3 regions of the Maritalea sp. YIW29 genome follow, and region 3 is predicted to be linked to each of the others. Evidence: predicted binding sites of a transcription regulator. Region 3 holds the regulator's gene; each other region holds the start of a gene.
The links. The regulator LexA, encoded in region 3, represses DNA repair genes until DNA is damaged. The targets are predictions, from matches to a motif close to TGTTCNNNNTGTGTTCNG.

Region 1 (3,281 bases), 540 kb from region 3:
TCAAACTCGGCCTCAGTTATCGGGTGATCGGCGGACCGCGCTTTTATGAACGCAAAGAAATTCGCGACGCCCTTGCCTATCTACGTGCGACAACGCAACAGGCAGATGATTTAGCATTTGAACGCATCGTCAATGTGCCAAAACGTGGGCTAGGCGACGCAACAGTTCGCTTGTTGCACGACGCTGCAAGAGCCGCCAATATTCCACTAATCCAAGCGACGCGGGACTTAATTGAAACAGACGAGCTGAAGCCCAAGCAACGTTCCACCTTGCGGTTTCTCATTTCCCAATTTGATGATTGGGCGTCACGGTTGAAAAATCTGCCCCACGCTGAAGTCGCAGAAGCCATTTTGGACGAAAGCGGCTACACTCAAATGTGGCAAAATGACCGTTCGGCCGACGCGCCGGGACGGCTGGAAAACCTGAAAGAACTCGTCCGCTCTATGGAAGAGTTTGAAACATTAGGTGGGTTCCTAGAACACGTCTCGTTGGTGATGGAACGCGATTCCGGTGATGGCGCGGACGATGCTGTGTCCATTATGACCTTGCACGCCGCCAAAGGCTTGGAATTCGACACCGTGTTTCTGCCAGGCTGGGAAGAAGGGCTTTTCCCACACCAGCGTTCGCTTGATGAAAGCGGAAAAACCGGATTGGAGGAAGAGCGCCGCCTCGCCTATGTCGGTATCACCCGCGCCAAAAAACGCGCCAAGCTCACCGTCGCACAAAACCGCCGTATTCATGGGCTGTGGCAAACCGCGCTGCCATCTCGCTTTTTGGACGAATTGCCCGCCGACGCAGTGGAAGTCAAAGACACAGGCTCAAGCTATGGCGGATACAATTATGGTGGGCGCAACACCGCTTCAAAGTTTGACAATAGCGACCCATTCGACAGTGTTTATGAAACCCCGGGGTGGCAACGTGCCCAAAAACAGCACAAAGCACGCGCCTATGACAGAGGCCCAACGATAGAAGGTGAGATGGTCGCCCGTTCCGGATCGACCACCCATTCTTCGTCGTCTTCATTCAGTCAAGGCGACAAAGCCTTGCACCTCAAGTTCGGTGAGGGCGTTGTCGCAAGCGTGGACGGCAATAAGCTAACGATTGATTTTCCGTCAGTCGGTCGAAAAAAGGTACTCGAAAGCTTCATCAAACGCGCTTAACTAGGCCTTGATGAGGCCGCCGAAATATTGAAGCTGATATGCGACGACATCACCAACGCGAATGATCTCTTTGCCTTGAAAAGATGAAACGTCTCCGGTCGAATTATCGACATAGTTTCCATGCGGTCCTGACCAATCAAATCCACCCAGAAAACGTCCCTGTGCATACATTTCGCTTAACGCAGCCAAAATTGTTTCGCCAGCACGTTCAGCATCGATCAAGTCTGGTCTCAAGATTTGCCCATAATAACACATTGACCAAGCAGGCTCGCCCTTGTGCCAAACAGTTTCCTGCCCAACAAAATCAGTGCCACCAAAATAGCTGTCCAAATAAGACCAATCCCCATTTTCATAGCTCAAATCATGTGATTTCAGCCGCGTTGAGGCACTCGCTGATCCACCTGATACATATGTGTGTGCTTTCGCCTCTACAATAAGCTTTTCCAGTTCCATAAATCCGACTCTCATTCACAAGAACAAACAAGGAACAACATAAATAGAGCCTTATTATTTGTCAGCAATTAAATTGACCAAACAGATCCAATAATTCATAACCGAGCTAAATTAGGAGCCTTTTGATGACCCTTGAGCAAATTACCGTCCCAATGTCCAAACAAGATGCGTTCGCCCTCGCGGACGCGGTGATGGAGGAATATGGATTGGCTTTGTCAACATCTGCATTTGAAAATGCTGATGGCGATTGGGTGTTTGAAGCAACCTGCGATCACAAACCAGATGTTGAACGCTTCAACGCGCTGGCAAAAACTGTTTTGAAAGGCGACGTGAAATTCACCCTTCAGCAGGTGCCGGATAAGGATTGGGTCGCCCACTCCCTAGAAGGATTGAGCGCCATTGATACGGGAGAGTTCTTCGTGCATGGCAGTCACGATGAGACGCCAATTCCCGTAGACAAAATTGCGATCAAGATCGACGCCGGGCAAGCCTTTGGTACCGGCCACCATGAAACGACGACCGGCTGCCTTCAAGCCATTTCTACCGTCGCAAATTCAGGCAAAATACCCACCAATATTTTGGATTTGGGAACCGGGAGCGGCATTCTCGCCATTGCTGCGGCGAAACGGTTTGAACAAACAATTCTTGCGACCGACATCGACAAGAAGGCAATCGAGGTTGCCCTAGAAAATGCAACGGACAATCATGTTGCTGATCAAATTGAAACGGCTGTTTCAACAGGAATGGATCATTCCATATTTGAGCAAAAAGGCCCATTTGACCTGGTGCTCGCCAACATTTTGGCTGGCCCGCTGGTCGAGCTTGCGCCAGACATCGCCAAGCACACGACCCAAGGCGGCATTGTCATATTGGCGGGTCTACTCACGCGACAGGCAGATACGGTGATTGAAGCCTACAAAACAAACAAAATCGCCCTTCTCGAACGCGTCGAAAAGGGCGATTGGACAATCCTTAGATTGCAACGTGAGGCTTAAGACGAAGTCTTAGATGCCGCCGTTTGAACGTTGCTCGTTCAACAAGTTGCGATAGCCGTGTGTTTCAACAAAGCGTGCAACTTCGCGTTCCGCATGCTTGCTGCGCGAAGTAACAATTGCGTCCATTACGTTGCGAAAGAAACCAGTTTTAGCCATTTTCATCATCCCAAAAGTGCGGCGTTAGCGCCTAAATCAAAATCCGTTCATACGATCATTGTTGATCGCATCATGTCCCTGCGTCTTCAAAAACTGAGCAACCTGGCGTTCGGCTTTCAACGTGCGAGAAGATATCATCGCATCAACAACACTACGGAAAAATCCAGCTGATTGTGTCATTTCAAAACTCCTTCACTTCCCACACATGTGGGTCCACAAATTGTGGGGTTGCTTTTTTGAATTTGTGAAATCAATGTAGCGCAGTAAAAAAATTTAGGTAGCCCTGAACGCGCACCACAGCCATGCGTTTTAGGTATGCCATACAGCATTCAAAAGGTAATTTCCGCATGTTCAATAATGACAGCACAACGCAATTGCAGCATTTCGACGACAAAACAGACCCGGCAACTGTTGCGCCTCGGCTGATCGCTTTGCGCAAGGCGATGGCGGACGCTCAAGTCGATGCGTTTCTCGTTCCGCGAGATGATGCCCATCGGGGCGAGTCGGTGCCCGCGGG
Region 2 (3,281 bases), on a different contig from region 3:
GTTGGACGGCGAATTGTTTTGGGCCAATTATCCCAGTTTTGCGGCTTAAGCGGGTGGATGCTTTTTTGAGAATGTTCGGGGATATGGCTTTGAAATGGTGCGAGCCGAAAAACAGAACCTGACCCTAACCGATTAGCGACCCGGTCCAGAAATGGCGCGAGATTTTCATCCTGCCTTGTGGTTGCTTGATGGGTATCTAGTTGCAATTGGCTGGGGTGGAGTTGATCCACTTTATTGGCAGATAGAACCAAAGCGTCGATGCCAAAGCCGGGGTCGATAGTGACCAGTTTTTCATCAAATAGTCGTTTGATGTGTGGTTTGGATCGGGTGGGTTGGGCCAGACGAATGGGAAAGCTTTTAACTTTCCCATCGCCAAAAAAGCAATCTAGGCGCAAATGCAAAACGCCTTGTTGCAACTGATCCAAAAGCGCAAAAAGCTGATCGAGCAGCTCGTAAAACCCATGTTCGATTGTCGGCAAATCGATAAAGGGATCGATGGGGGCGACTGTGAAACGGAAATCGGGTTGCTGTTCTGGCGCGGTGAGGGGTTCTTCATATCGGCCAACGGCTTGATCTAACCGTTTAAGCACTGCTTCGCCATGTTTTGGGTCCGGAAAGCGTCGGGTTAAGCTTGCGCGGGGCAGGTCGAATAATTGCCCAATATTTTTTAGCCCCAATTGATAAAGCGCATCGGCTTGTTCTTCACTTAAACGCAGGGCATGAACGGGCAAAAAGGCGAGGCCTTGATGTGGGTTTTGGGGCGGCAGAATAGTTTTATTGTTCTTTTCGTATTTTGCGAGTGCCCATGATGCGCCAATGCTGTCGCCTAAACCAAGCCTTGTTTTATGACCTAGACTTTCCAGCTCTTTTTCAATTCTGTCCAGCATGGGTCTCTCACCGCCAAACAGGTGATCGCAGCCCGTAATATCTAGGAAAATAATATCGGGCTGGTGGGGCACAACAATGGGGGAAAAGCGCATTAGCCATGCGGCGCGGCGCATCAGCAGGCGCTGATCACCTTCGGGGTCGTGATAAATGGTTTCAAGCTGATGGCAGAGGGCTTTTGCATCATTTAGGCGCATGCCTGAGCGCACACCCATCTGCAAGGCGGTTTTATTCGCCGCGAAGATTTTGACGCCTTTTGGCGTTTGCTCAATTAAAGCCAATGGGCTTTTTGCGGATTGGGCTTTGTCCTTTTCTTCAGCTGGCGACCCCTTGCCCATTTTGTCTGTGCTCGGATGTTCTTGCCGCCACTTGAGGCGTAAATGTTCGATTGGCAGGTGTGGGAACCATAAACACAGGATGCGACGATGTTTCATATTCAAGGCTCCATGAACCGGTTTGTCCTGAGCGGGTGCGCAAAAGATGAGCACGCAAATGTCGCGTGCCGGGCGCGCGTTCATCAAATGGGTTTTTTCCGCTCATCTGGCTTTCAATTTGCCAGCGGGAGAAAGCGGCGCTTGCGCCATTGCAATTATGTGGGCGATGTAAAAAAAGCGGCGTCGCCCCGGTTTGGGTGGCAAGGGACAAGCGCCTTGTTTGGGTAAAACTGACATCTTCAATATGCCCCACCACGGCGGTAAAACTTTTGGCGCGGGTGGCTTCTTCTAAGGTCCAAAGTAGTTCTTTGTCGCTTTTGGCGCTCACCATAATGAAACGGTTTGGATCAAGGTTGAACGCCAATAGGCCGGGGGCGAACAATTGGCCCATATCGCGGGTTTGATGTTGGGTCGTGCACCAAAGAATGGGCGCGCTGTTTGAGGTTAATTCGCTTTGCATCTTTAAGGCGAGAAGCAAAAAGCTGGTGCTGGCGGGGTCGCCATAGGTTTTGGGCAATATTTCATGCAGAACAGGCCGGGTTAAAATATCGGTATTGAGTTGGGGCGCCAATTGGGGCAATTGGCCGGCCAAGATGGTGGATTGTTTGGTACTGATGGGCGGTAATGATGGCGGGTTGGCTTTTGCATCATCGTCATTTGCAGGGGTTAAAGCGGCATGGCTTTTCAAAGGTTGGACGGATTTAACGCCAGCATTTTGCCCACCAGATTGCTCAATTTGTTGCAATTGCTGGCGCAAATTTGAAAGCTCTTGATGTCTGTCCTTATGCATTATTCGCCCGCCAAGTTTAATGAGAGTTGGCTAGAGCCTTGATGTGACTCTTAAATTCCAGACTCCTTAAATGTTCATGTTTTGTTCTGCATGTCAATTTGAATGTGAAATGAGGGATAGGACAATGTGTTGCGCAGAAGTGAAAGATCGGCGTTATGCAAAGTGATGGGATTGTTATTTATCGTATGAAGACATTAAGCGGTTTCAATTCGCCACGTCTAAATCAAACACGATAATCCCCTCAGCGCCATTATTGCAAAGTTCGCATAGGCGTGCCCCCAAAGCCTGATGTGTTGGGTGTGAGGCGTAGGTTTCCAACGCGGCTTGGTCTGAAAAGTGGATCACGAAACCAGACTTGAAAGCAGGGGATTTGCCTTCAAAGTCTTTATTGGGCCCAAAATTAAATTTTTGGACGCCATCAAGGCCATGACTAAATTTAGCCAATTCAGAAAGGATGGTGTGTTGTTCGGCGGGGCCTGCACTTTCTTTAAAATCACAAAATACACAATGAAGAATCACACCTTGCTCCTATTCCAAATTACGATTTTCTTTTCATCAAAAATCTACTGGTTATCGCGTGTATGCCCGACATAACTAGCGTGAAGTTCTAGGCGATAGAAGAGAATCTATCCATAAATTCGTTGCATATCCGGCTTCTCGGTACAAAAATAATGCACCCAGATATAAATGTGGCTGAATAGGGCCAAAACCAAAGCCGCGGTGGACTGAAATAGAAATGCTGGGACCCACAAATTGAGGAAGCCAAAAACATACATGGCATTCGGCGACCAGGTGAAAATACCTTGGCGGACGAATTCCTTATCCCGATAGGAAGGGTCAAAATGGTCGATGCCGAATGCACGCGAAAGGCCAAAATAATTTTTAACCGAATAGGCTAAATAGGCTCCGGGAACAAACAATGCAAAAGCAATGATATAACCCACCACAGGGTCAATAGGCAGCGTGCCTCGGTTTGACCACGCAAGGGCCAAGATCAGAATTGGACGCAGCGCAATCAAAATTGCAAATCCAATTTTGAATATTGGAAAAGCGCGTGTACCAAATAGGCGGGTTAGATTTTGGCCACCCAGTTCTAGCCGCCAACCCAGCCAGACATAAATTTGGTGAATGATGGCATTTGCAGCGACAAACCAAGCCCATTCAGATGTGGT
Region 3 (3,281 bases):
GTAGGCTTAGTCGCTGTTTATGCGGGCATTGGCCGGTCGGCAATTATCTTCCCGTATTGGGCGAAGTTGTTTGGCGGCATTGCGCTGACGAGTCTAATTGCAGGGATTGCAACTGCGCCTGTCGCCGCCGTACATTTTCAACAATTCGCACCATTGGGTTTAATCGGAAACCTAATTGCTGTTCCCATTGTTGGGTTCTTCGTCTTACCATGTGGCCTGATTTCAGTATTGCTGATGCCTGTTGGCCTTGAAGGACCGTTCCTGATGTTAATGGGAGCGGGGATCGACACGATTGTACACATCGCGAAATATATTTCGACGATAAGCGCAGAGTTCACACAGACACCTATGTTGGCGCGTTGGGTTTTGCCGGCTTGTTTGTTGATGTTGGGCTGGTTGAGCTTTTTTCACGGCAGGATAAAATTTTTGGCGCCAATTGCCTTCGCGCTATGCTTGTTTGCCTTCGGTCCAGCTAAGCATCCATTTGCGGTGATTTCAGACAGCACGCAGGCGATCATCATCAATCATGGTACAACATTTGCGCAACTGGGCCGCAAGTCGAATAGTTTTACAACAAGGGCGTGGGCAGAGCGGTTTGGCGCAAACTTGCTAGATGATGACGCCATTGGTGGCTGCGATCGCCATGGCTGCAGTGCTCAGGTTGAAGGTGTGGTGATCTCAGCGGTAAAAGACAGCGTTGGCTTAAGAGAAGATTGCTCTGTTGCCGACATTTTGATCGTAAGGCAACGGCGCTCTGTCAGCTGTCCCAATGCGTTGGTCATCACACAAAGAGAACTTGATGACTTTGGCGTTGCGATATTGTTCAGAAATAGCGTAGGCGAAATTGAGGTAAAATGGGCGCTGCACGATCACAACCGTCCTTGGCGTCCGTGAGCCAACATCAATCAAAAAAGACCCGAGCAACCAATGCATAAAGCGTAGTTGTCGGGCCAAGTGTTCGCAATCGGGGATGTTGGGACCACGAGGTCACAACGGGGTCAGTACTTGCGAAATAAACCAACCAATCGTCCCTGAACCGCTACTTGGTCAGGGCCGAAAATTCTTGTTTCATATGCTGGGTTTGCTGCTTCAAGGGCAACAGACTGCCCCTTTTTGCGCAAACGTTTCAGTGTCGCTTCTTCGTCATCGACCAAGGCGACAACAATTTCGCCGTTGCTGGCAGTGACTTGTTTCTTGATCAGCACCGTATCGCCGTCAAAAATGCCCGCATCGATCATCGAATCGCCACTAACTTCCAGCGCGTAATGTTCACCGCCGGCAAGCATTTCTGGGGGCACAGAAATGGTGTGGCTTTGTTCCTGAATTGCAGCAATTGGAACACCCGCCGCAATCCGACCCATAACAGGGATCGTAACCGGAGCGTCAGTATTCTCGTCCTGAGCAATTGGAGCCGCTGAAACTGGTTCACGCGCTCTGCCCAGGTCACCTTGAATGACACTTGGCTCAAACTTGGACTTCTTGCCACCAAGGGAAGGGTTCATACTGTCTGGCAAGCGAACCACTTCCATTGCACGCGCCCGATTGGGCAGACGACGAATAAATCCGCGCTCTTCCAGAGCTGTAATTAGACGGTGAATACCGGACTTAGATTTCAAATCCAATGCATCCTTCATTTCATCAAATGAGGGAGGTACGCCACTTTCCTTCATGCGCTCATGAATAAACATCAGCAGTTCATGTTGCTTGCGGGTCAACATTTTGAAGTCCTTTACAGCCTGATTTAGAATCGGAACAAATGTTGAACAACTATAACTGTTCTTTATATGTTCTGCAAGTGGGTCAAAATTTGGCGAAATGATGAGGCTCTCTAACTGTGTGTTCGAATTGCAACATTTCAGATGTGTGTGCCACAAAGTCGCGCAAATGGGTTGCAAATCACGGCAACGTGAGTGTATTGCACAATTGTCTTTAATCAGGCTGGTCCCGCCAGCCACAACGCCAAGGAGGTTTTTATGTTCAATTCACAAACACTTCTGGCAACTTGTTTGCCAGTTTAACACTAGCGCAACCGATCCTTCGCCCAGCGTCCAAGCTGCGGCCGTCTAAGGTTCATCTTTTCAAACTCCCATAGTCTACGCGTGGCGTGGACTATCAACAATCAGTCGCTGTCATTTTCCGCGCTGCATCTGCGCGCGGCGATTTCAGCACAATTATATTCAAAATTAGGAGCGGCGAAGCTTTGTGCTTTTTGCCGAGCGAATACACATGAAAAAACAACATGCAATATCTGAGCAATATTTCGAACGATTAGGTCGGTACCTACGTGTCTTTTTGAACTATTTGGAGGCTCGTCAAAAACGCAAGATTGCGCGAGCCTATTATTTAGGAGCTGGCGATTTGAGCCCGCACATAAGAAAAGATATAGGGCTTGGAAATGAGAACAAACACTTCTAATAAACTTCGTATGAAGGGGCGGGCAATTGGGCACCGCCCCTTTATTTATTGTGGTGCGGGTTCAGTTTGCGCGCCTGATAGTTTCTTGGCGTTCGGCGACAGGAAAAACGCAATCACAAAAAGAACCGTCATCACCAGAACAATGGTTGGGGCAGGGGCGCTATCGATGAAAAAGGCAATATAGACACCCAAGAATGAAGAGCCGACGCATAAGAGTAATGCCCAGACCAACATTTGACCAATTCGGCGGGTGATAAGGTATGCAATTGCGCCGGGTGCAACCAAGAGCGCAATCGCGAGAATAATGCCAACCGCTTTCAGCGCTGCCACGACACTTAGCGAAATGACCGCCAATAGACCATAATGCAGCCATTTAACGGGCAGACCGATGGCGCTAGCATGTTGCGGGTCAAAGATGTAAAGCAGCAAGTCGCGCCAACGAAATGCAATCAGCACAGCAATAAGGGCTGAAATGATGCCGGTTTCGAACAGGTCATAGAGGCTGATGCCCAACATATCGCCGAACAGAATATGGTCTAGGTGAACGTCGGTTTCAATTTTCGTGTAGAGCACGATGCCAAGGCCGAACATGCCGGAAAATACGACCCCCATGACCGTATCTTCTTTAACGCGCGAATTTTCGGTGATGTATCCGGTTGAAATCGCGCAGGTCATACCCGCCACGAACGCCCCGATGGCAAGGGGGATACTCAAAATGTAAGCCAGCACAATACCGGGCAGCACTGCGTGTGAGATCGCATCGCCCATCAACGACCAACCCTTTAGGACCAAAAAGCACGATAAAAGCGCGGCTGGGATCGACACCAAGATCGAAATGATGAAGGCGTTGCGCATAAATTCAAATT

Region 1: a site for LexA is predicted at 1,633-1,650, ahead of AC2D8L_RS01965 (DUF5680 domain-containing protein). Genes of this name have one in related genera too.
Region 2: a site for LexA is predicted at 2,181-2,198, ahead of AC2D8L_RS12400 (ImuA family protein). Genes of this name have one in related genera too.

Annotation. Positions count from the first base shown of each region.
Region 1 is NZ_JBXVVF010000001.1:396,088-399,368, reverse strand. It holds gene AC2D8L_RS01970 (ATP-dependent helicase) at 1-1,160, shown strand, start outside; gene AC2D8L_RS01965 (DUF5680 domain-containing protein) at 1,161-1,613, opposite strand; gene AC2D8L_RS01960 (50S ribosomal protein L11 methyltransferase) at 1,739-2,608, shown strand; gene AC2D8L_RS01955 (hypothetical protein) at 2,618-2,764, opposite strand; gene AC2D8L_RS01950 (hypothetical protein) at 2,801-2,944, opposite strand; gene AC2D8L_RS01945 (aminopeptidase P family protein) at 3,112-3,281, shown strand, end outside.
Region 2 is NZ_JBXVVF010000002.1:657,332-660,612, forward strand. It holds gene AC2D8L_RS12395 (Y-family DNA polymerase) at 1-1,319, opposite strand, end outside; gene AC2D8L_RS12400 (ImuA family protein) at 1,201-2,109, opposite strand; gene AC2D8L_RS12405 (Dabb family protein) at 2,314-2,628, opposite strand; gene AC2D8L_RS12410 (methyltransferase) at 2,736-3,281, opposite strand, start outside.
Region 3 is NZ_JBXVVF010000001.1:937,156-940,436, forward strand. It holds gene AC2D8L_RS04580 (ComEC/Rec2 family competence protein) at 1-894, shown strand, start outside; gene lexA (transcriptional repressor LexA) at 999-1,718, opposite strand; gene AC2D8L_RS04590 (metal ABC transporter permease) at 2,461-3,281, opposite strand, start outside.